2 regions of the Streptomyces avidinii genome follow, and region 2 is predicted to be linked to the other one. Evidence: riboswitches for the same ligand, from Rfam matches in the RefSeq annotation. Region 2 holds a riboswitch; the other holds the start of a gene.
The links. A riboswitch is a leader RNA that binds a small molecule or an ion and turns the genes downstream of it on or off. The one in region 2 is predicted to bind guanidine.
Positions count from the first base shown of each region.

Region 1 (11,323 bases), 4.2 Mb from region 2:
GACCCGCTCTCCGGGTCCACCGCCGCACTCACGGGCGGCGCCGCCCTCGCGCTCCTGGGCATCCGCGACGCCCCGCCCGAACCGCTGGACGTCCTCGTCCGCGTCCCGCGTTCGCCGGCCGCCGCGGGCCGGGTCCGGCCCTGCCCGACCTCGCGCTGGCCCGCCACCATCCACATCTCCGGCGTCCCCGGCACCCGCCCGATCCGGGCCGCCGCGGACTTCGCGGCCCGTACGGACGATCTCGACCTCGTGCGTTCCGTACTGGCCAACGTCGTGCAGGGCGGCTGGTGCCACCCGCACGACCTGCACGCCGAACTGCGCGCGGGCCGCCTTCGCGGCCGCCCCGCCGTGCGGATGGCGGCCGCGGAACTGGTCGCGGGGGTCCGTTCGATCGCCGAGGGCCGCGCACGCGACACCCTGGCGGCCACCGACCTCCCGGCCCCGATCTGGAACGCCCGCCTCCACGGCCCGGACGGGGCCTTCCTCGCCAGCCCGGACGCGTACTGGCCCGAGGAGGGCGTGGCACTGGAGATCGACTCCGTGGAGTACCACTACACGCGCGACGCCTGGCAGGCCACCCTGCTCCGGCGGCTGCGCCTGGAGTCCCGCGGGGTCCTGGTGGTCAGCACGACGCCGGGGATCCTCCGCGACAGACCGGCGGACGTGATCGCCGCGCTGTGCGCCCTCCTCTCCCTGGGCGCCGCCCGCCGCACCCCCGACGGTCACGGCACGCGGGCACGCCCAGCCGGAACTGCCGCTCCCGCCGCCCTACGCCCCGAAGGCGCGGGACACCGTATAGATCATCAGGCCGGCCAGGGCGCCGACCACCGTTCCGTTGATACGGATGAACTGCAGGTCACGGCCGATGTGGGCCTCGATCTTGCGGGAGGTGTGCTCGGCGTCCCAGCCCGCCACCGTGTCCGTGATCAGCGAGGTGATCTCGGTCCGGTAGGTGGTGACGACATAGACGACCGCGCCCTCGATCCAGCCCTCCACCTTCGCCTGCAGGCGGCCGTCGGTGGCCAGTCGCGCACCGAGGGAGATCAGCGAGGCACGGACCCGCAGGCGCAGCTCGCTCTGCTCGTCCTCCGCCGCCGAGATGATCATCGAGCGGATCGCCGACCAGGCGGAGGCGATGACGTCCTGGACCTCGTCGCGGGCCAGGATCTCGGACTTGAGCCGTTCCACCTTCGCGCGGGTCTCCGTGTCCGACTGGAGGTCGGACGCGAAGTCCGTCAGGAACCGGTCCACCGCCGCGCGCGCCGGATGCTCCGGCATGTCCCGCATCTCCGTCACGAAGCGGAGCAGCTCCTTGTAGACGCGCTCGCCCACCTTGCGGTCCACGAACCGCGGGGTCCAGCCGGGGGCGCCGCCCTGGACCGCGTCCGTGATCGAGGCCCCGTGCGTGACCAGCCAGTCATGGGCCTTGGCGCAGATGAGGTCGACGGCGCGGCGGTGGCCGCCGTCCTCGACGACCCGCTCCAGCGTCTTGCCGATGCCCGGCGCGATCTCGGCGCTCTCGGCGCGCCGGGTGATGGCCTCACCCACGACGGCCTGCACGTCGGAGTCGCGCAGCACGGTCAGGGCGCCGCGGAGCGCGGCGGCCAGCTCGGCGGTGACCCGGTCGGCGTGCTCGGGCTCGGCCAGCCAGGAGCCGAGGCGGCCGCCGATGCCGAGGGCGTGGAGGCGGGCCCGGACCACGTCGGAGGAGAGGAAGTTCTCCCCGACGAACTCGCCCAGGGACACACCGAGCTGGTCCTTCTTGGTCGGAATGATCGCGGTGTGCGGGATGGGCAGGCCGAGCGGGTGCCGGAAGAGGGCGGTGACGGCGAACCAGTCCGCGAGCGCGCCGACCATACCGGCCTCGGCCGCGGCGGCGACGTACCCGGCCCAGCCGCCGGCGCCCCAGGAGTGCTGGGCGTACTTGGCCAGTACGTAGATCAGCGCGACCAGGATCAGCAGACCGGTCGCGGTGGTCTTCATCCGCCGGACCCCGCGGCGGCGCTCCTCGTCGGCGGCGCTGAAGACGAACGCGCCGCGGGTGGGTGGTGGCGGTGGGGCGGTGCCGGTACCGCCGGTGGTGCCGTTACCTCCGGTGGTGCCGTTACCTCCGGTGGTGCTGCGGTTCTCCACGTGCTCCTGCCTTCCCCCGGGGGCGCCGGTTTTGTCTGCATAGCATCCGACTCCCGGGAGGCCGGTGGAGTTCCCGCCACGCCCGTCCGCTCCCGCGGGGGAAGCAGTCCGGGCGCTCCTGCGGGCCGTGTGCCGGGCGCTGCCCGGACCCGCGCCTCAATCGCCGGCGAGGCTGGATGGTGCGGGCCTGTCGGCGCTGGTCGGTGCGTGGGGCCGTGCCGGGGTGTCTCCTCGGCTCGGCGCGCGCGGGCATCTCGGGGATGCTCGGGGCGGTCGCGCCTCGTCCTGCGGGGACACCCCGGCACGTCCCCACTCCCCTCCGCCGTCCCAGCCGCGGTGTCGGGGATGCCCAGTACTGCCGAAGCCCGGGCGTGGGGCGGGGACACGCAGGAGGGTCCCCGCAGGACGAGGCGCGACCCAGGCCGCACAACACGGCACTGCCGCGCGCGCCGAGCCGAGGAGACCCTCGTGCGGGGCACCGACCCACACCAGGACACGGCCGGCCGCACACCGCCGAGCACCCCGCAGGGGCCGCGGCACCGACCCACCCGGGATCCGCCACATCAAGCCTCGCCGGCGTTTGAGGCGCGGGGTCCGGGGCGGAGCCCCGTGCAACGGCGGGGTGCGGGGCACCGACCCACCCCCAGCCGCCCGCAGGGCAACCCGCGCGGGGCCACGGCCCGGGCCGTACACCGCCGAGCACCCCGCAGGGCTACAGCTCCTTGCGGAGGGAGTGGCCGCCCGGGGGGCGTTTGCGTTGCTTGACCTTGATCTCCACGCCGCCCCAGAAGGCGAAGCCCGTCACGACCACCCGCGGAGCGCCCGGTTCGAACGGGCCCGGGTTGTCGCGCTGGTCGAAGGCGCCCATGAAGCCGAAGCCGCGGACGTCCAGCTCCACCCCCGGCGGGACCGTGATCTCGATGCCGCCCATGATCGCGACGCAGTTGATCACCACCTCGCGCTGCGCGAAGTCCGCCTCGCGCAGGTCCAGCTGGCCGCCGCCCCAGAACGCCACCGCGTCGAACCGCGCCGGCACCGTCCACCGGCCCTTGCGCTGGAAGCCCGACATGACCGCCACGGCGGCCGTCGAGGAGCCCGCCCCGCCGATCCGGCCCGTCCAGGGCTCCGCGGCCGTCGACGGCCGGCCCGCCGGACCGCCCGCCGGGGCCGGCAGGTCCCGCGTCAGCGGCTCCAGTTCCGCGTACGTCCGGGACTTGTACGCCGCCTCCAGCCGCTCCTCGAACTCCTCCATGTCGAGCCGGCCCTCGGCGACGGCGTCCCGCAGACGCTCCACCACCCGGTCCCGGTCGGCATCCGACGCCCTCAGCTCCGGCAACGGCTTCTCCGGCCGCTCGTCACTCATGCGGACCAGACTATGCAGGGTTGTCGGGGAGTTGTATGACCAATCCCCTGAGATCGTCCCGAGATCGACCCCACCTTTTCCCCGAGATCACCCCCGGTGTCACCCCCGGCCCGCGTACATCCGCGCGATCACGTCCTCGATGTCCGGCTCCCGCACCGACAGGTCCACCAGCGGGTAGTCCGCCGCCACCGCCGCCACCAGCGGCGCCGCCGACGCCCCCGCCGGGAAGGCCAGCCACTGCCGCGGCCCCTCCACCTTCACCACCCGCGCACCCGCCACGCTGATCGGCGCGAGCTCCCGTTCCAGGTCGACCACCAGCGTGCGCTCGCTCTCCCCCACCGCCCCCGCCGCGTGCAGCCCGCCCAGCGGCCCGTCGTACATCAGCCGCCCGTGGTCGATCACCATCACCCGCTCGCACAGCTGCTCGATGTCCTGGAGGTCGTGCGTCGTGAGCAGCACCGTCGTGCCGAGTTCCTCGTTCAGCTGCCGCAGGAAGCCCCGTACCTTCGCCTTGCTCACCACGTCCAGCCCGATCGTCGGCTCGTCCAGGTACAGCACCTCCGGATCGTGCAGCAGAGCCGCCGCGATGTCCCCGCGCATCCGCTGCCCGAGCGACAACTGCCGTACCGGCACGTCCAGCAGCTCGCCCAGGTCCAGGCGGTCCACGCAGCGCTCCAGGTTCTCCTCGAACCGGGCCCGCGGCACCCGGTACAGCCGCCGCATCAGCCCGTACGAGTCCTTCAGCGGCAGGTCCCACCACAGCGTGGTGCGCTGCCCGAACACCACCCCGATCCGGTGGGCGAGCCGCATCCGCTCCCGCGCCGGATCGATGCCCGCGACCCGCAGCCGGCCGCCGCTCGGCGTCAGGATGCCCGTCAGCATCTTGATCGTGGTCGACTTCCCGGCGCCGTTCGGCCCGATGTAGCCGACCATCTCACCGCGGGCGACCTCGAAACTGATCCCGTCCACCGCCCTGACCCGGCGTTTCTCCCGGCGCATCAGGCTCACCCGGCGCCGTACGTCAAAGACCTTCTCGACCCCGTCCAACGAGATCAGCGCATCCGCCACAGCTCTAGCTCCCCGTGCTTCGGTACGAACGGACTCCCGCGCGCCACGCCAGCGACGCGGGCAGGAACACCACGAAGGCCACCAGTGGGCTCAGGTACGCGACCCACCCGGGCAGCCCCAGCGGATCGGGCCGCCCCAACACGTGCAGTGCGGGCAGCCAGTTGACGAAGGCCAGCGGGACGACGAAGGTCACCCCGCGCAGCAGGTCCTTCGCGAAGACCGTCGGCGGGTACTGGAGCATCGTGCAGCCGCCGTAGGTGAAGGAGTTCTGCACCTCCGCCGCGTCACCGGTCACGAACTGGAAGGCCGCGCCGGTGACCATCACCGCCGCGAAGATCGCCGCCCCGGCGAGGACCATCCCGGGAACCAGCAGCACCTTGCCGGCCGTCCAGTCCACGTCCAGGGTCCAGACCGCCCAGCCCATCACGCCCAGCCCCTGCCCGATGCGGCCCAGCCGGCGCAGCGCGAAGCGGTCCGCAGCGACCTGCGCGAGGACCGGGACGGGGCGCACCAGCATCGTGTCGAGCGAGCCGTCGCGGATCCGGGCGCCGATCCGGTCGGTGTTCCCCAGCAGCATGTCCGCCAGGCCCAGGGAGGCCGAGCAGGAGCCGTACAGCAGGGCGATCTCGGGCAGCGTGAAACCGCCGAGGGCGTCCACGTGGGAGAACATGATGTAGATCGCGACGAAGTCCAGCAGGGTGATCGCCGCGTGCCCGACGGTCGTCAGGACGAAGGACGTCCGGTACGTCATCGTGGAGCGGATCCACATGCCCACGATCAGCCGGTAGCCGCGCAGCCCCTCCCGGACCGGGCCGCCGCGCCGCACCCGCCCCTCCATCGGCACAGGGCCGACGTCCACGGCGAACCCCCGCGGCCTCGCCGGTACCGCCTGCACCTCCGTCTCCACCCCCACCTCCGCCTCAGCCACCCTGGACCACCACCTTCCGCGTCGCGGCCGACTGCAACAGCCGCCCCGTTCCCAGCAGTACGAGCGCCCACCCGGCCTGGAAGCCCAGCGCCCCGGCCGCGCCCCCGGCCCCCGCGTGCTTGCCCAGCAGGACGTCCAGCGGAACCTGGAGCATCGCCGACCACGGCAGGGCCCGGACGAACTCGCCGAAGCCGCCCGGGAAGACGGTCAGCGGCAGCAGCATCCCGGAGAAGAAGATCGAGGTGACGGTGGCCATGATGTTGACGCCCGCCCCGTCCATCAGCCAGAACGCCACCAGCCCGACCATGTAGCGCAGCGCGAAGCTCACCACCAGGGCGAGCAGCACGGACACCAGGAACAGCAGCCAGCGCAGCGGATCGACGGGCAGCGCCAGCGGGAACGCGAGCGCCCCCGCCACCAGCGGCACCACGCCGCGGCCCAGCAACTGGAAGCCCGCCCGGCCCAGATCGGCCGCGAGCCACCACATCTGGAGGTCCGCCGGCCGGTACAGGTCGACGGCGATGTCGCCCGTCCGGATCCGCTCCTGGAGCTCCTCCTGGAACCCGCCGCCGATCAGGGCACCGGCGGCCAGCAGCGATTGGCTCACCCAGACGAAGGTCAGCGCCTGTGCCTGGTCGTAGCCGCCGAGTCCGGGACGCTCGTCCCACAGCGCGATGTACGTGTACGCGACGATGAACCCGAACACGGTATTGGTGAACACCCCGGCCGCTGTCGCCGTCCCGTAGGTGGCGTACCGCCTGAATCCGCCTGCCGCGACCGCCAGGTAGAGACGCACTCTCCGGCGCACCGTATCCCTCCGTTTCCCAGGTCGTTCCTACGTCGGCCAAAGCGCGCGAGCTTAGTGCGGAGGGGCGAGCCACGCGACCGATTTATGCCCGTCCGGAGCGGAATCAGCGGCCATCGGGTAGACACCATGAGGTACAGAAGTGGATATTTCGAACGGCGTCGAGGAGTCCTGGAGATGAGCGACCAGTCACCACCCCCGGGCTGGACCCCTCGCGACCCCGACACCCCGCCCGGCGCACCCCACGACGTCCCGCAGCCGCGGGCGCACGACCAGGACCGGAAGCGGCCGCCGCACCCGCCCGGCCGGAGCGGGAAACCCCGGCGCCCGAGGACCGGCTGGCGCCGCGCCGTCCCCACCTGGCGCATGGTCCTGGGCGGCCTCCTGCTCCTCGCCCTGCTGATCGGCGGCGCCCTCGTGGCCGGCTACCTGCTGGTCGACATCCCGCCGGCCAACGCCGCCGCCACCGCGCAGTCCAACGTCTACCTCTACTCCGACGGCTCCCTGATCGCGCGCGACGGCGAGGTCAACCGCGTCAACGTGCCCCTCACGCAGGTCCCACGGACCGTGCAGGAGGCCGTACTGGCCGCCGAGGACCGGGACTTCTACTCCGAACGGGCGGTCGACCCCAAGGCGATGGTCCGCGCCGCCTGGAACACCGCGACCGGCAAGGGCACCCAGTCCGGCTCGACGATCACCCAGCAGTACGTCAAGAACTACTACTTGGGCCAGGAACAGACGATCAAACGCAAGGTCAAGGAGTTCTTCATCGCGATCAAACTCGGTCGCGAGAAGTCGAAGGACTACATCCTCGAGGGCTACCTGAACACCAGTTACTTCGGCCGCAACGCCTACGGCATCCAGGCCGCCGCCCAGGCCTACTACGGCAAGGACGTCAACAAGCTCACCATCGCCGAGGGCGCCTACCTCGCCACCCTCCTCAACTCCCCCAGCGCCTTCGACGTCGTCTCACACCCCCAGAGCCGCCCGCGCGCCCTCGCCCGCTGGAACTACGTACTCGACGGCATGGTCAAGAAGCGGTGGCTGCACGCCGCCGACCGCGCGACAACCACGTTCCCGGAACCGGGCAAGGTCCGCGCGGCCGCCGGACTGTCCGGCCAGCGCGGCTACCTCGTCGAAGCGATCAAGGACTACGTCGTCGACAACAAGATCCTCGGCGACAAGACCCTCGCCGAGGGCGGCTACCGCATCTCCACCACCGTCGACAAGCGCCGCCAGACCGCCCTCGTCGACGCCGTCGACCAACAGCTGGTCAGCAAGCTCGAACCCGACACGCGCAAGGCCGACCGCCTGGTCCGGGCCGGCGGGGTCTCCATCGACCCGGCCACCGGCAAGGTCGTCGCCATGTACGGCGGCATCGACTACACCAAGCAGTACGTCAACAACGCGACCCGGCACGACTACCAGGTCGCCTCCACCTTCAAGCCGTTCGTCTTCGCCGCCGCCGCCGAGAACGGCTCCCGCACCCAGGACGGCCGCCGGATCACCCCGAACACGATCTACAACGGCGACAACAAGCGCCCCGTCGTCGGCGGCCGGATCCGTTTCGCCCCCGAGAACGAGGGCCAGGTCTCCTACGGCAACATCACCGTCAACACCGCCACCGACCTCTCCGTCAACGCCGTGTACGCACAGATGGCGGTCGACGTCGGCACCGGCACGGTCAGGCAGACCGCCATCGACCTCGGCATCCCCGAGAACACCCCGAACTTCGTATCCGGCCCCGCCATGGCACTCGGCACCCTCCAGGCCGGCGTCGTGGACATGGCCCAGGCCTACGCCACCCTCGCCGACCACGGCCGACGCACCCCCTACACCTTCGTCGAAAAGATCACCAAGGGCGGCGACACGATCGGCCTCCCCCCGCGCACCCCCACCCAGGCCATCAGCCGCGAAGCCGCCGACACCACCACATCCATGCTGGTCAGCGTCGTGGACAACGGCACCGGTACGGCCGCCCTCGCCGCCGGCCACCCGGCCGCCGGCAAGACCGGCACCGGCGAACTGGACCGCTCGGCCTGGTTCGCGGCCTACACCCCCGAGCTCGTCACCGTGATCGCGATGATGGGCCAGGACCCGGACACCGGAACCCTGCAATCCCTCTACGGCGCCCTCGGCGAGCCCCGCATCGGCGGCGGCGGATACCCGGCCCGGATCTGGGCCGCGTACACGAAGACCGCCCTGGAGGGCACCGACCCCGTCGACTTCGACCTGGAACTCCAGCCCGGAGCCGCACAGCCCCCGCCGCCGACCGGCCCCGAGTCCGAACCGCCCCGGGAAACCCCCGGCGAACCCACGCCCAGCACCCCGGAACGCCCGACCCGGCCCACCCCCTCGAACGGGACCGGCGGCCGCAACCAGGGCGGACAGAACAACGGCGGCCAGAACCAGGGCGGCCAGGACAACGGCGGCCGCACGAACGGCGGCCGGGACAACGGCGGTCAGGGCAACGGCGGCCAGGACAACGGCGGCACCACCCAGGGCGGCGACCAGGGCGGCACCACCCAGGGCACGGAGGGCAGCGCCCGGGGCAGCACACAAGGAACCGACAGCGACCCGGCGGAGGGCCTGCGACCGCCGTCGGCATTCCTCGAATAGGCCGCCAGAACTCGCCGATCAGGTCAGTGACCGGAGGTCACCTTCAACCCCACGACGGCGACCAGCAGCAGACAGATGAAGAAGATCCGGGCGGCGGTGACGGGCTCACCCAGCACCGCCATACCGAGCACGGCAGCACCGGCGGCGCCGATGCCCACCCACACCCCGTACGCCGTCCCGATGGGCAGGGTCTTCGCGGCGTAGGACAGCAGCACCATGCTCGCGACGATCCCGGCGCCCGTGAACACACTGGGCCACAGCCGGGTGAAACCTTCGGTGAACTTCATGCCGATCGACCAGCCGACCTCGATCAGACCGGCGACGAGAAGAAGAACCCATGCCATGACGGCACCTCCGAGACATCGAGCGATACGGGGTGCGTCGTCTTGTCGTACCCGGTACGGCGCGTCTCGTCGGGTTCTCCTCCACCGTAGCAAAAGGCAGCCAAAAGGGCCGGTGACCTGCGCCACCAGCCCTTTCACCGCTCCTGTGAGAGCCGCAGACCTACAGATACAGCCCGGTCGAGTCCTCAGACCCCTCCAGCCGCTCCGCGGCCACGGCGTGCAGGTCCCGCTCGCGCATCAGCACGTACGTCGCTCCCCGCACCTCGACCTCGGCACGGTCCTCGGGGTCGTACAGCACCCGGTCACCGGGCTCGACCGTCCGTACGTTCTGCCCGACCGCGACCACCTCGGCCCAGGCCAGCCGCTTGCCCACCGCGGCCGTCGCGGGAATCAGGATGCCGCCGCCCGAGCGGCGCTCGCCCTCCGGCAGATCGGACTTCACGAGCACGCGGTCGTGCAGCATGCGGATGGGCAGCTTGTCGTGGGTGGTGTTCTCGCTCACGCCCCGAACCTACCTGTCCCTACCCGCCCCGTACCGCTCAGGGTCATCCGCGCCTGCGGCGCGCCGACACCACGAGCAGCCCGACCAGACCCACCGCGACCAGGGCGACGGGCACGATCCGGTCGACGCGCGGGGCCCCGTCGTCGTGGCGCAGGCCGTCCTTCAGATCGGTCACGATCCGGTTCACCGTGGCGAAGGCCCGCCCGGCGGTGTGGTCGACGGTCGAAGCGACCCGTGCCTTCGCGTCCCCGATGATCGTCTTCGGGTGCATGCGCACGCCGATCTCGTCGAGCGTCTCGGCGAGCTGCTCGCGGCGGCGGACGATGTCCGCCTCGATCTGTGCGGGGGTCCTGGCTTCCGACACCGCGCTGCCTCCGTCGTCGTGGTCCTGTGGGGCGTAGTCCGCCATGAACAGTCTGTCAGCTTAGTCTCATGGCATACCGATCCCCTCCCGAGGAGAGTGTCAACGATGAGCGAGCGGCTCCAGCCGGGCGACACCGCCCCCGCCTTCACCCTGCCCGACGCGGACGGCAACGAGGTCTCGCTCGCCGACCACAAGGGCCGCAAGGTGATCGTCTACTTCTACCCGTCCGCGCTGACGCCGGGCTGCACGAAGCAGGCCTGCGACTTCACGGACAACTTGTCCTTCCTGACGGGACACGGCTACGACGTCATCGGCGTGTCCCCGGACAAGCCGGAGAAGCTGGCGAAGTTCCGCGAGAAGGAGGACCTGAAGGTCACCCTGGTCAGCGACCCGGAGAAGGAGACGCTGACGGCGTACGGCGCGTACGGCGAGAAGAAGCTGTACGGCAAGACGGTCACCGGGGTCATCCGCTCCACGGTGGTCGTCGACGAGGACGGCAAGGTCGAGCACGCCTTTTACAACGTCAAGGCGACGGGCCACGTAGCCAAGATCATCAAAGACCTGGGCCTCTGACCCCACCCCGCCCCCGGAAGCAACGGCCCGCACCCACCCGGTGCGGGCCGTTCCGTTTATCGGACGAGACCGGCCGTAACTGCCCGCCTGTCGGTCCGTTACTCCATACGGGAGTCGCACACGCGGCCGGGAGGAGAAGGCAATGGCGGTCCGATACACCCGAGAGCTGTTGGAAGCCGCGGCTCGCGAGACGAACACGTGGGACGACGCCGTCCGATGGTGCGGCGGCACGCCGAGCAGCGGAAGCAGGCGCTATCTACGGGCGAAGATGCGGGAATCGGGGATCGACTGTTCCCACTTCCCCACGAAATGGGCGCGGCACACCGAGGAGCGGCTGCGGGAAGTCGTTTCCGGATCGACATCGATCTCAGAGGTGGTCAGCCGCCTCGGCATCAGCAACGTCGGCGGCAACCAGACGCACATCGCCCGGCGGATCTCGACCCTTTGCATCGACACATCGCACTTCGTCGCTGCCCGAAAGCCTCGCCCCAAGGGGGCTCTGGGACCGACGCTCTCCCTCAGAGATCCGCAGGACGGCAGGGTCCCCGGTGACCGCTTGCGACGGGAACTGCTGAAGGTCGGCGTTCCCGAGGAATGCGCCGAGTGCGGGGTCGGCACGCAGTG
Region 1 is NZ_CP108863.1:5,490,157-5,501,479, reverse strand. Features, by position in the region: gene OG373_RS24655 (DUF445 domain-containing protein) at 769-2,133, opposite strand; gene OG373_RS24650 (DUF1707 domain-containing protein) at 2,846-3,496, opposite strand; gene OG373_RS24645 (ATP-binding cassette domain-containing protein) at 3,596-4,564, opposite strand; gene OG373_RS24640 (ABC transporter permease) at 4,569-5,402, opposite strand; gene OG373_RS24635 (ABC transporter permease) at 5,485-6,288, opposite strand; gene OG373_RS24630 (transglycosylase domain-containing protein) at 6,475-8,916, shown strand; gene OG373_RS24625 (DMT family transporter) at 8,940-9,260, opposite strand; guanidine-III (ykkC-III) riboswitch at 9,292-9,361, opposite strand; gene OG373_RS24620 (co-chaperone GroES) at 9,421-9,762, opposite strand; gene OG373_RS24615 (DUF3618 domain-containing protein) at 9,806-10,126, opposite strand; gene bcp (thioredoxin-dependent thiol peroxidase) at 10,232-10,699, shown strand; gene OG373_RS24605 (HNH endonuclease) at 10,842-11,323, shown strand, end outside.
Region 1: another riboswitch for guanidine. It lies ahead of OG373_RS24625 (DMT family transporter); the one in region 2 lies ahead of OG373_RS05935 (Ohr family peroxiredoxin).

Region 2 (11,323 bases):
AGCGCGGTCTCTACGCGGACTGGGAGAAATGCACGCTCGACGTGGTCGGGCACCTGCGTCTGGCCGCCGGGAAATACCCCGAGGACCCGCGCCTCGCTTCGCTCATCGGCGAGTTGGCGATGGGCAGCGAGCGGTTCCGCCGCCTCTGGGCCCGTGCGGACGTGCGCGCCCGCACCCATGGACGCAAGGCGTACCGGCACCCGCTGGTCGGACTCCTGGAACTGCACCAGGAGAACTTCGCACTACCGGATGAACCGGGCATGGAGCTGCTGGTGTTCTCCGCGGCCCCGGGCAGCCCCGCCGAGGACGGTCTGCGCCTGCTCGCGGGCCTGGGCGCGGACAGCGGTGCCGAGCGGGTGCCGCTGCGCCCCGCGGCCACACCGCCGGCGGCCGCCACCGGCACCGCACTGTGACGGTCGGCGCCATCCTGCTCGCGTAGCGCCCGGAGCAGTCCGGGCCGCCGTACGAGCTCCGTTCGCCGGCGGCCCGGCGGCCCGGCGGCCCCGGCCCCGGCCGGCGAAGGGGGGTGTTCGGTCACGCCGCTCGGGGATCCGGGCGCAGGCTCCTCGGCCGGCGGGGTCAGGCGAGCCGGAGGAGAGGGGTGTCCGTGGTGAGGGCGGCTCGCAGGGCGGGGATGTCCGTCCAGGTGAGGCCGAGAGCGCGGACGGCGTGGCGGAGGGTGATGTGGTCGGCTCCGTCGGCCGCTTCGCGAAGGGTCTTCATGGCCACCTCCCGGTCGAGGAAGGCGATCCCCCGGCGGGCGGTTCCTGCCGGGGCGTCCGGGTGGGTTCGCTCGCCAGCCCGGGAATGCCGGTGAGCCGGTGGGAGAGGTCGGCGGCGGCAGCCAGGGTTGCCGGTTGCTCGTCGACGAGGGCCCGGGCGACCGGATTGTGGCCGATGGCCTCCTGGAGCGGCAGGGGGTACAGCCGTGGGGAGACATCCGTGAGGCGGATGACGTTGTTGACGGCACGGACGGTGCCGCGGGCGCCGTGGATGGCGGCGGCCCACAGCGCCGATGCCTCGGAGGGGTGCCAGGCCAGTGCGCGGGCGGCCGCTGCCGCCGCGTCCCGGTCGGGGACGAGGGGGTGGCTTCCGGCGAGGCGTTCGAGGAGGGGCTGTTCACCGATCTCTCCGTCGAGGCCGGGCCCCGCGATGTGGACGGTGGTGCGGATGCCGGTCAGGTGGCATGCGGCGAGGGTGAGGGCGTCCCCGAACGGGCTGCACAGGTCGGGCTCGTTGCCGTGGGCGGCGGGTGCCCTGACCGTGTTCGGCAACGGCTCGCTGCGCTGGATGATCGCGGTCGATGCCGCCACCTACCTCCTGGCCGCCGCCTGCTTCGCCGCTCTCACCACCACTCCACCGGAACCGGACGGCACGCCTCCGAGTGCCCTCGTGACGCGGGCCGACAACACCCGCCGCTACCTCCTGCTCGTGGCCGTCAACATCCCGTACGTCCTCGCGCAGGCCGCCCTCGCCGTCCTCGTCGCCGTCTACACCACCCGCGCCCTGGGGCTCCCCGCCTCGGCGGCGAGCATGCTGTTCGTCATCAACACCGTCATCGTCTCCGCGTGTTCGACAGCCGTCACCGCACACGTGGCGCCCAAGGTGCCCCGCCGCGCCGTGGCCGCCGGATACCTGATCATGACCGTGGGGACGGGGGCGTTCGCCTTGCCCTCGCTGCCGGCACGGCCCGGGCCGCCCGGTGCCGCCTCCACCGCCTGGGCGGCCCTCATCGTGGCGATCGTCCTGTTCAGCGTGGCGGAGATCCTGCTCGGCCCGGCGCTGAGCGAACTGTCCGTGAGCCTCACTCCCCATGCATCCGGGGGCTTCACACAGGGCCTGTACCAGTTCTCGTGGGCCGTCGGCATGGTCGCGGCCCCCGCCCTGTTCACCCTGCTGCTGGAGGCCGGCCCCCTCCTGCCCTGGGGTGTCGAAGCCGCCGTCTGCCTGATCGCCGTACTCGCCGCGCCCGCATTCAAGGCCCCCAACCGCCACCGCCGGAGGAACCCCCGTTGATCACGAGCGTCATCGAGTCCATCCACGAGATCCCCGCCGCGGAGTGGGAGCACCTCGCCCGGCCTGCGGGCCTCTACCTCTCCCACCGGTGGCTCGCCGGCGAGGAGGAAGACCCCACCGCTACCTGTGCGTACGCGCTCGTAGGGACCTCGAAGGCACCCTGATCGCCGCCGCCCCCCCTCTACCTGGTGCGGGACGAACCGAACGACAGCTACCGGCCCGAAACCGTACTGCCCCCGCACCTGCGGCCGCGCGTGATCGCCGGCGCGCGGCGCGGGTACCACAGCACGCCGCTCACGGCCCCCGGCCTCGGGCCCGGCCTGCAGGACGCCTGCCTCGCCCTCCTCCAGGACGCCGCGCGCCGCTTCGCCGACCTCGGCCGCCCTCGACGTGCGCCGACAGGTACTCGCGGACTGCTTCGAGGATGCCGGAGTCCTCCTCGCCGGACACCAGCAGGATCACGGGCACGACCGGGACGGCATCGACGCGATGACCGGTCTGCTGAAACGGCAGGCCACGGCGATGGGCAGCGAAGCGCGTGTGGCCGCCGCCTACGAGGAACACCGGATGATCGGCTTCTGCCTCTACTACCACTACGGGACCACGACGTGGATCCGCGCCGTCGCCCTCGACCGCCGCCACCCGGCGCCGCACCTGTACTTCAACCTCATGTACTACCTGCCCATCGAGGACGCCTACGCCCACGGCACGACCGCCCTGCACGCGGGCATGACGACCATCGAGGCCAAGCGCCGCCGCGGCGCGCAGGTATCCGGCCTGTACGCCCTGGTCGACCGGCACCCCGCGGGGCCGTCACCCCGGCGGGGATGACGGCCCTGTACGCGGCAGACGTGCGGCCTGACGCCGGCCGGTCGGGTCAGGACACCACGGGAGCGGCGTCCGCTTCCGTCAGCCTGACCGTGCACAGCCCGCCGCGCTCGCTCTTCACGTCCGTCACCTTGAGCTGGGTGCCCGGCGCGAGGATGTACTCCTCCTCCCCGGTGAAGGCGGAGAACCTCTTGATACCGACCGCGTGGGCGGGCGTCACCTCGAAGAGCGTCCGCTTTCCGCGGCTGCCGAGGAAGGAGCGGGCCACGCTCAGCTCGGAGGTGCACGAGGACACGCCCCACCAGGTCACCGTCCGGCCCACCGGGTACTGCGCCCGCAGGTCCAGCGACACACCGCGCCACAGCGGCTTCGTGTGGGCGGGCAGCTCCGACACCGCCGAGAACAGCAGCCGCAGGTACGGCAGGTAGGGCGTGACCCTGGTGCGGTCCGGGGAGCGCAGGACCGCGTTGATCTCGCGGTAGAAGGCGGACTCGCAGGTGTAGAGGTAGAGCGCGGCGATCGCGTCGGCGGACAGGCCGCCGGACGTCTCGTCCGCCCGCCGCTTGCCGAAGTCCCGTGACCGGTCGATGTGTCCGGTGATCCCGGACAGCGTCGCGGAGACCGGTGCGACGGCGTCCTGGAAGTCCATCAGCGGGGTATCGAACACACCGGTGATCGCGGGGAGGACCAGGCCCTCGTCCTTGACGCTGGTGAGCCGCTCCAGGTACAGCTGGTGCAGGTTCATGGTCGACTCGATGAAGGCGCCCATCCGCGCCGCGACACCCCCGTCCGCACCCGCGGCACCGCCGGCGTCGCCCGCACCGGCCGTCCCCTCGTCCCACCCCTTGCTCGGCAGCCAGTCGATCCCGTCGGAACCCAGCGACGCCAGGGCCTCGTTCACCATGGCGAAGTGGTCGCCCTCGCAGAAGATGTCGCCCTGCGCCGCCGGGTTCGCGTGGTCGATGTGCCGGACCTCGACGTCGGGGTACTTCTCCTGGAGCCGCACGACGACCTTCTTGAGGTTGCGGGCGTGCGCCCCCCACCAGGCGAACACGACCCCGCGGTCCTCCTCGGCGGCGTCCTGCTTGGCCTTGAGGATCTCCTCGACGATCCGTTCGGCGACGGGCCGCCAGAACGCCGTGTGCTGGTCGGCCCCCATCGCTCCGTCGCCGCTGGCGGTGAGCGAGGCGTTCAGCAGCAGTACGCCCTGCGTGAGCATCGCCTGGAACCACTCCGGCGGCCGGACCGTCTCCCGCTCCTTCAACAGCGCGCGGACGTCGGCGATCGGAGTCTTCTTGGCTATGCCGTACTTCCACATCGCCGCCGCCTTGATGATGCAGCGGATGCTGACGACCCTGCCGAACTGACTGTCCTTCCAGTCGTTGAAGGTGTTGTCGAACATGGCGATGCCGGTCGCGCTCTCCGGGCGCGGGTACGGATTCTGGCCGAAGACGACAACCTTCCACTGGTGCGGCGCGTGGGGCTTGAGCGCCTGGAAGGTCAGCTCACGGACCGGGACGACCTCGGGGCTGCGCCCCTTCCCGATGAACCGGGCGGCGTCCGGCTGCGCCTCGATGACGGGCTTCAGGAGCGGAAGCCAGGGCTCACCGCCACCGTTGAAGAGCTCGGCGAGAGCCAGGGCGTCGTTCGCGTCGGTCACGGGGGAGGACCCTTCGGTGGTCGTGGTCGAGGTCGTGGACGGACCCTGACCGGCAGGGTCGCCGGCCGGAACCGGGGCGGGGACAGGGGTGGGAACAGGGGCAGCGGCCTTCGGCGGCACGATGCGTATGCGCTCCTCGACCGGGCGCTTCTCGATGCCGCCCAGCTGCGTGATGATCGTGGCGCGCAGCTCGTCGTCGTCCTCGAACCAGTGGTCGTGGAAGAGCGTGTAGCCGGTCCACATCAGGTTGGCGCACACTCTGGCCGGCACCCGACCGGTCTGCGCACCCATCCCGACCAGGGCCACGGAGCGGATGCTTCCCGGCGCCTTCCGGTTCTGCCGGTGGACGGCCTGGAACGCGGCGGCGCACGCCAGGGCCACATTGAGCGTGGCACTCACGTTCTGCGAGGACTGCACCATGGTCGGCGTCGATATCAGGAACCGGGGCACGGCCGCCCCCGACGGCACGCAGACCGCGCTGCCCACCGGCATGGCCCCGGCGAACCGATCGCGGATCGCCCGCTGCACACGCAGCTGGATGCCGGATCCGAGGTACCGCTTGATGACGGCGTCGGCCCCACCGTCCATCCGGCCCCGGGAGTTCGTCGGGGTGACCCAGGCATCGACGTCCGCATCGAGGATCGAGCCCCGGCGGATCTCGATGCCGGGGGTGTCCGCGAACGCGGCCCGCCACGCCTCCACCACGCGCTCGTTGACGTCTGTCAGCACCACCCTGAGCGCAGGCAGAGCACTGCTCTCGGTCATCGTCCACTCCTGTCGGAAAACGGCTCGTTCAACACCTCGAACGTAACTGCCACCACTGACAGTTGTGCCGCCGCTCCGTGACGGCCGGCACGGGCACGGTCACCACAGTCGTGCCGGCCCGTCTCGACCGGCTGCCGTGGTCCCGGTGGCACTGGATGATCGTGATCGGCCTCGGCACCGTATGGATCCTCGACGGGCTCGAGGTCACCATCGTCGGCAATGTCGCCGGCTGTCTCGCCGAGGAAGGCAGTGGCCTCGACATCACCGCCGCCCAGGTCACGGGTGTCGCGGCCGCCCTCTACGTGGCGGGTGCCTGCTCGGGGGCTTTGTTCTTCGGCCGGCTGACCGACCGTTACGGCCGCAAGAAGCTCTTCATGGTGACCCTGGCCGTCTACCTGGGCGCGACCGCGATGACCGCGCTGTCGTTCGAGTCCTGGTGGTTCTTCCTCTTCCGCTTCCTCACCGGCTTCGGCATCGGCGGTGAGTACGCGGCCGTCAACTCGGCGATCGACGAGCTGATCCCGTCCCTCTACCGGGGCCGGGTCGACCTCATCATCAACGGCAGCTACTGGCTGGGCGCGATCGGTTGCGCCCTGCTCTCCGTGGTGATGCTCGACACCGACAGCTTTCCCCAGAACCTCGGCCGGCGGCTCAGTTTCGCCCTCGGGGTCGTCCTCGGACTCGGGCGCCGGATCATGATCTCCTCCACCTACCTGCTCTCCGGTGTGCTCCTGTTCGGTACGGCCTGGTTGTTCGACCGGGGTTCGCTCACGGCGACGACGATGACGGTCTGCTGGTGCGTGGTGCTGTTCTTCGCGTCGGCGGGTGCCTCAAGCGCGTACCTGACCGTCTCGGAGGTGTTCCCCATGGAGACCCGCGCCATGGCCATCGCCTTCTTCTACGCCCTCGGCACCGCGGCGGGAGGCATCAGCGGTCCGCTGATCTTCGCCGACCTCACCGAGTCGGGTGTGGTCGGTGACACGGCACTCGCCTTCCGGATCGGCGCCGCGCTGATGTGCGCCGCCGGTCTCGTGGCGGCGTTCCTGGCGGTCAAGGCCGAGCGGCGCTCGCTGGAGGACATCGCCGAGCCTCTGTCGGCGGCGAAGCCGGCCCCGCCCACCGGCTCCGGCTGACCGCCGTTCCCGATCCACCGGCCCCGGGCGGGGCGGGGCCGGTCGGGGACAGTCCGGGGGGTGCGCGGTGTGTCTGCGCGGCCGGTGGAGCCGGGGTCCCCTTCAATGGCGCGGCATGACCTTCTCCGCACTGCACCAGCCGTCGGCACGCGCCGCCGCGGCCCCGCACACCCGCCGGTCGATCCTCACGGGAGCCTTCGCCCTGGCCGCCGGCGCGGCACTGCCGCTCGCCGCGGCGGGGCGGGCGTACTCCGCCGCCACACCGGACATCATCGGTTGCGCCGCCTGGGGTGCGCGGGCGGCGTCCGAACCCGTCGTCGTCCTCGCCAACGGTCCGGAGCGGATCGTCGTCCACCACACCGCGACGGCGAACGTGACGGACTACTCGAAGCAGCGCGCCGTCGCCCTCGCCCGCGCGATCCAGACGTACCACATGGACGCGCAGGGCTGGATCGACACGGGTCAGCATTTCACCGTCAGCCGCGGGGCCTTCGTACTGGAGGGGCGCCACAACAGCCTGGCGGAGCTGCGCACCGGTACCCGCCAGGTGCGGGCGGCGCACTGCGTCGGCCAGAACACGGTGTCGATCGGCATCGAGAACGAGGGCACCTACACCTCGCAGGTCCCGCCGGCGGCGCAGTACGCGGCGCTGGCGGATCTGTGCGCCCACATCTGCGGCCAGTACGGCCTGCCCGCGTCGGAGATCTACGGCCATCGCGACTTCAACGCCACCTCCTGCCCCGGTGACCGCCTTTACGCCCTGCTCCCGTCGCTCCGCAAGGATGTCGCCGCCCGCCTCGGCACGCCGGTGCCGGACCCGGAGGAGGCCGCCGATCCCATCGGGGACCTCGTCCGCCAGACCACCGGTCGGCCGGCCCCGACGTACGCGGAATACCTCCCGGCAGGTCTGCTGCCCTGATGGTCCGCCCCCCTCCGGACGGGGGTGCTTGTCCGTCAAACGAACACGTCCGGTTGTTCGTTTCCGCGGCTGTGCGCCGCCTCGGGCCCGGATAGCGTCGGGCCCGGGTGGTCGCCGACGGAGGTCCACCCGTGGATCGACGGAAGGACCGAGATGAACCTGCCGGCCGGCCGCGGTCCGCACAGCGTCACGGTCGTCACACGCATCGACTCCAGCGTCGTCACCGTCACCGGTGACCTCGACCTCGACCATGTCGACGCGTTGAACAGCGTGCTCCTGGTGGCGTGCTCCGATCCCGGCGCTCCGGAGCGGGTGGTCGTCGACCTCACGCGGCTGGCGTTCTGCGACTCCGCCGGTCTCAACGCCCTGCTGCGCGCACGCCTGTTGTGCGAGTCGAACGGGCGCACCCTGATCCTCGCCGACCCCGGCCCGCAGTTCTTGCGCCTGCTGTCCATCACGGGCGCCGACCTGCTGTTCAACATCAGCGCCCCCGATACGGGCGAGACGGGCTACGGGCCCACCCGCGCGGCGCCCTGACCGCGGCCGGTCGGGTCAGCGGCGTCCGCCGGTTCTGAGGGTGACGGAGGGCGCCACGCCGTACGCCTGACGGTAGGCGGCGGCGAAGCGGCCCTGGTGGGCGAAGCCCCACCGCCCGGCGACGGCGGCGACGGTCGTGGTGCCGGACGGCTCGGCGGCGCGGAGTTCGGCGTGGGCGCGGTCCAGCCGGACGCGCCGGAGGTGGCCGAGCGGCGTGGTGCCGGCGTGGCGGGTGAAGGCGTACTGGACCGCACGCGGCGTGACCGGGACGGAGGCGGCGATGTCGGCGAGCGTGATGTCCCGGTGGGCGTTGGCCTCGATGAACGAGACGGCGCGGCGCAGGGTGTCGCTGTGCGCGTCGCGTGTGTCCCGCGGGGTGGCCCTGTCCGACCGGGCGCTGTTCGGCAGCGTCTTGAGCACCGTGGCCGCCAGGTGCTGGACGGCGGTGGACACCAGCAGTCCGCCTTCGTCGTCGTCGCAAGCGGCGGATTCGTCGAGGACGTGGTCGCGGAGATAGGCGACGGCGGCGCCGAGCCGCCTGTTCTCGGCCGGACCGACCGGCCGGGCCCCGGTGATCCGCACGCCCTTGTCCCCCGGCAGGGAGGCGACCCGGTTCAGCAGCCGGGGGTCGAACATCGTGATCGTGTACCGGGCTGCGTGGACCTGTCCCGCATAAGGCCGGTCGTGAGGTGCGAGGAGGAAGGTCTCGCCGGGACCGAAGATCTCCTCGCGGCCGCCGGTGGTGTCCACGATGCTGCCGCTGTGCATCGTGACCAGGCACACCTTGCCCAGGCAGCCCGCGTCGTAGCCCATCGTGTAGCCGAACGACAGACGGTCCACGCTGAGCCCGCCGACCTCTGTACGGGAGATCCGCGCCCGGGTGTCGCAGGGGCGTCCGCCGATCTGCATGGGGGTGTAGGCCGCGGACAGGAAGGCCTCGGTGGCCTCGAGGTTCCCGCTGTCGAAGAAGAGCTGCGTCATCAGGGGCCTCCCTCACCGCTCTGTTCGGCGTGGCCTGCCGACACCGTCCGCTTCTCAGTATGCCGTGGTCCGCGCGGGAGGGTCGGGCAAGATCCGAAAGAGACGGCCTACAGCCGCCAGTACGTACCGGTGCGGGAATCGACGTGCACCACGTGGCGGCCGAGGCGCACCACGTGGTGGTCCGGGCCCGACCAGGAGCCGCAGGCGCCGTCGTCGGCGGGCAGCGGGGTCCAGACCTCCAGGAAGGTGGAGCCGTCGGGGTTGGTGCCCCTCTCGACGAGGTTCGCACCGTCCCACCGGAAGGTGCCGGCGTCCTCGCCGGGCTCGCCCGTGAGGTGGTGGAAGTGCACCTGGGAGCCGTCGAAGGACGTCGTGCCGGCGAAGCCCCGGCTGTCGGCGTAGTACGACCCGGCCTGCAGCCACACCACTTCGCGGTCCTCGACGAGGGGTCCGCCGTTGCGGCTGATGCCGCGCCGCAGCCAGGCTCCGTGCTCGGGCACCGGGACGCCGGGGCCGTCCGGGAGGTCTCCGGAGTGCCCCGCGGACCCCGGTTCAGGCGCGGTCATCGCCGACCGGCCCGTCCACGTCCCCGTCCCCGTCCACGTCCCCATCCACGTCCCCGTCCAGGTTCAGGTCCACGGCCAGGAGCGTCAGCGGTACGTTGCCGCGTACGGCCTGCGAGTACGGGCAGACCGCGTCGGCCCGGTGCAGCAGGGGCTGGAGGTCCGCCGCCCGCCACCCGGGCAGGCCGACGGTGAGCGTCACCGCGAGGCCGTAGCCCGCGGGTGTGTCCGTGGTGCCGAGTTGCACCTCGCAGGCCACGCGTGCGGCGGAGGCGTCCGCCCCGAACTCGGCGGCGACCTCCGCGAGGGCGGAGGTGAAGCATGCGGCGAAACCGGCCGCGAACAGCTGCTCGGGGTTGGTGGTACCGGGCACCTTCTTGCGCGGCGGGGCGAGGTGGACGTCCAGACGTCCGTCGTCCGTGCGGACGGATCCGGTACGGCCCCCGGCGGCGTGCGCGGTCGTCCGGTACAGGCTGCGGGTGAGTGGCACGGTCATCGCGTTCGGCCCATCTTGCTCGACGAGGACGCTGCCCGGGTGCGGACAGCGGTCGGCGCTGCTCGTGCAGCACCTCGCGCGTCGTCGTGCGTAACCGGGTACGGCGCATCTCGTCCGGGGCCCAGGACAGGCCGCCGGACAATCTAGCAACGCGGGCCGCCGTCCGGGGCGCCCCGCGCGGTGAAGTTCCTCACCCGCTGCCGGCAGCCGGACCGGGGGTACGCACGCTGGATCGCCGGGCCGCTGGAACGCGGCCTGTTCGGCGGCGCCGGGCGGTCGGGCAGACCCCGGCGGCGCATCGAGGTGTTCCGCTGCCCGCACTGCGGCCACCTGGAGCTCTTCGCGACCGAGTCCGTCTGACGACCGGCCGCCGGGCCGCGGTGGTCACCCCGTGGCCCGGCCCGGCCGTACGCGCCCGTACGTGCGCCCGCGCGCCTCCGCACGCCCCCGCACGAGGGATGACCGCGGGCCGTCGCCCCACGACCGTGACCGTCATCACGTCATCACCGCAGTCCGGAACAACTCACTGGTCACGGGGGAACGATGGGACGACGCTGGCTGGTCACGGGATGCTCCTCCGGCCTGACGGTTACCGCGCGTGGTGCTGGATGCCCCGCTGTCCCGGTACCCGTGCCGACCGGGGAGCGCCCGAGCGGCGGTGGTCGGCACGCTGTCGGCGGCCCGGGAAGGGGTTGCGCCGTACGTTGGCGCTGGGGGCCGCGATCAGCAGGCCGACAAGTACCAGGACCGCGACGAGGATGAGCACGGTAACGAGGTTCATGTTCCTGCCTTCCGTCGGTAATTGACTGCCTGTTACTACATCTTGTTACCGAAATCCGGGTCGTTAAACACAGAGGGTGACTGAATGCGCAGCCGTAGTTCATGAGCAATATTCGGCGGAGCCCGTCCGATGCCACCGGGTAACATCCCCGGATGCCGAAGACGATCAAGATGCTGAGCCCGGAAGCCGGCCGGACCGTCACCGCGGGGCTGCGCGGGTACGACGCGGACGCCCTCGCGAAGTGCGTGGCCGACGCGGCGCAGCCGTGGTGGCGCCGGCGAGCCTGCGTCGAGGCACTGGCCGGACGGGTGCCGGAGCGGCGCGTGGCCGACCTGATCGCGCGTGTCTACGACACCGGTGATGTGAGCGAAGTGCGCATCGCGCTGCTGAAACTGCTCGCGGACCGCCCTGAGCTGCTGCCCTGGCTGCGGCACGAGGACCGGCACCAGGACAGTTCGTACGGCATGGCCGAGGCGGTCCTGGGGGCCCGCGGAGCGCTCGGAGACCTTTCGGCGGCGGGGGCCTTGTCGGCGCTCGCCTTCGGCCCTTGGCGTCACCGGCGGGAGATCGGCGAGGCGGGGCTCGACCGACTGGCCGCCCGGTACGGGGCCGAGGCGGTGCTGGCCGAACTCGACGAGGGCCGC
Region 2 is NZ_CP108863.1:1,291,898-1,303,220, reverse strand. Features, by position in the region: gene OG373_RS05995 (helix-turn-helix transcriptional regulator) at 1-413, shown strand, start outside; gene OG373_RS05990 (hypothetical protein) at 580-723, opposite strand; gene OG373_RS05985 (DUF1152 domain-containing protein) at 720-1,313, opposite strand; gene OG373_RS05980 (MFS transporter) at 1,291-2,016, shown strand; gene OG373_RS05975 (hypothetical protein) at 2,013-2,180, shown strand; gene OG373_RS05970 (hypothetical protein) at 2,407-2,847, shown strand; gene OG373_RS05965 (ADP-ribosyltransferase domain-containing protein) at 2,894-5,269, opposite strand; gene OG373_RS05960 (MFS transporter) at 5,347-6,402, shown strand; gene OG373_RS05955 (peptidoglycan recognition family protein) at 6,518-7,321, shown strand; gene OG373_RS05950 (STAS domain-containing protein) at 7,475-7,858, shown strand; gene OG373_RS05945 (AraC family transcriptional regulator) at 7,874-8,839, opposite strand; gene OG373_RS05940 (hypothetical protein) at 8,947-9,405, opposite strand; gene OG373_RS05935 (Ohr family peroxiredoxin) at 9,392-9,898, opposite strand; guanidine-III (ykkC-III) riboswitch at 9,974-10,036, opposite strand; gene OG373_RS05930 (hypothetical protein) at 10,079-10,258, shown strand; gene OG373_RS05925 (hypothetical protein) at 10,488-10,679, opposite strand; gene OG373_RS05920 (hypothetical protein) at 10,832-11,323, shown strand, end outside.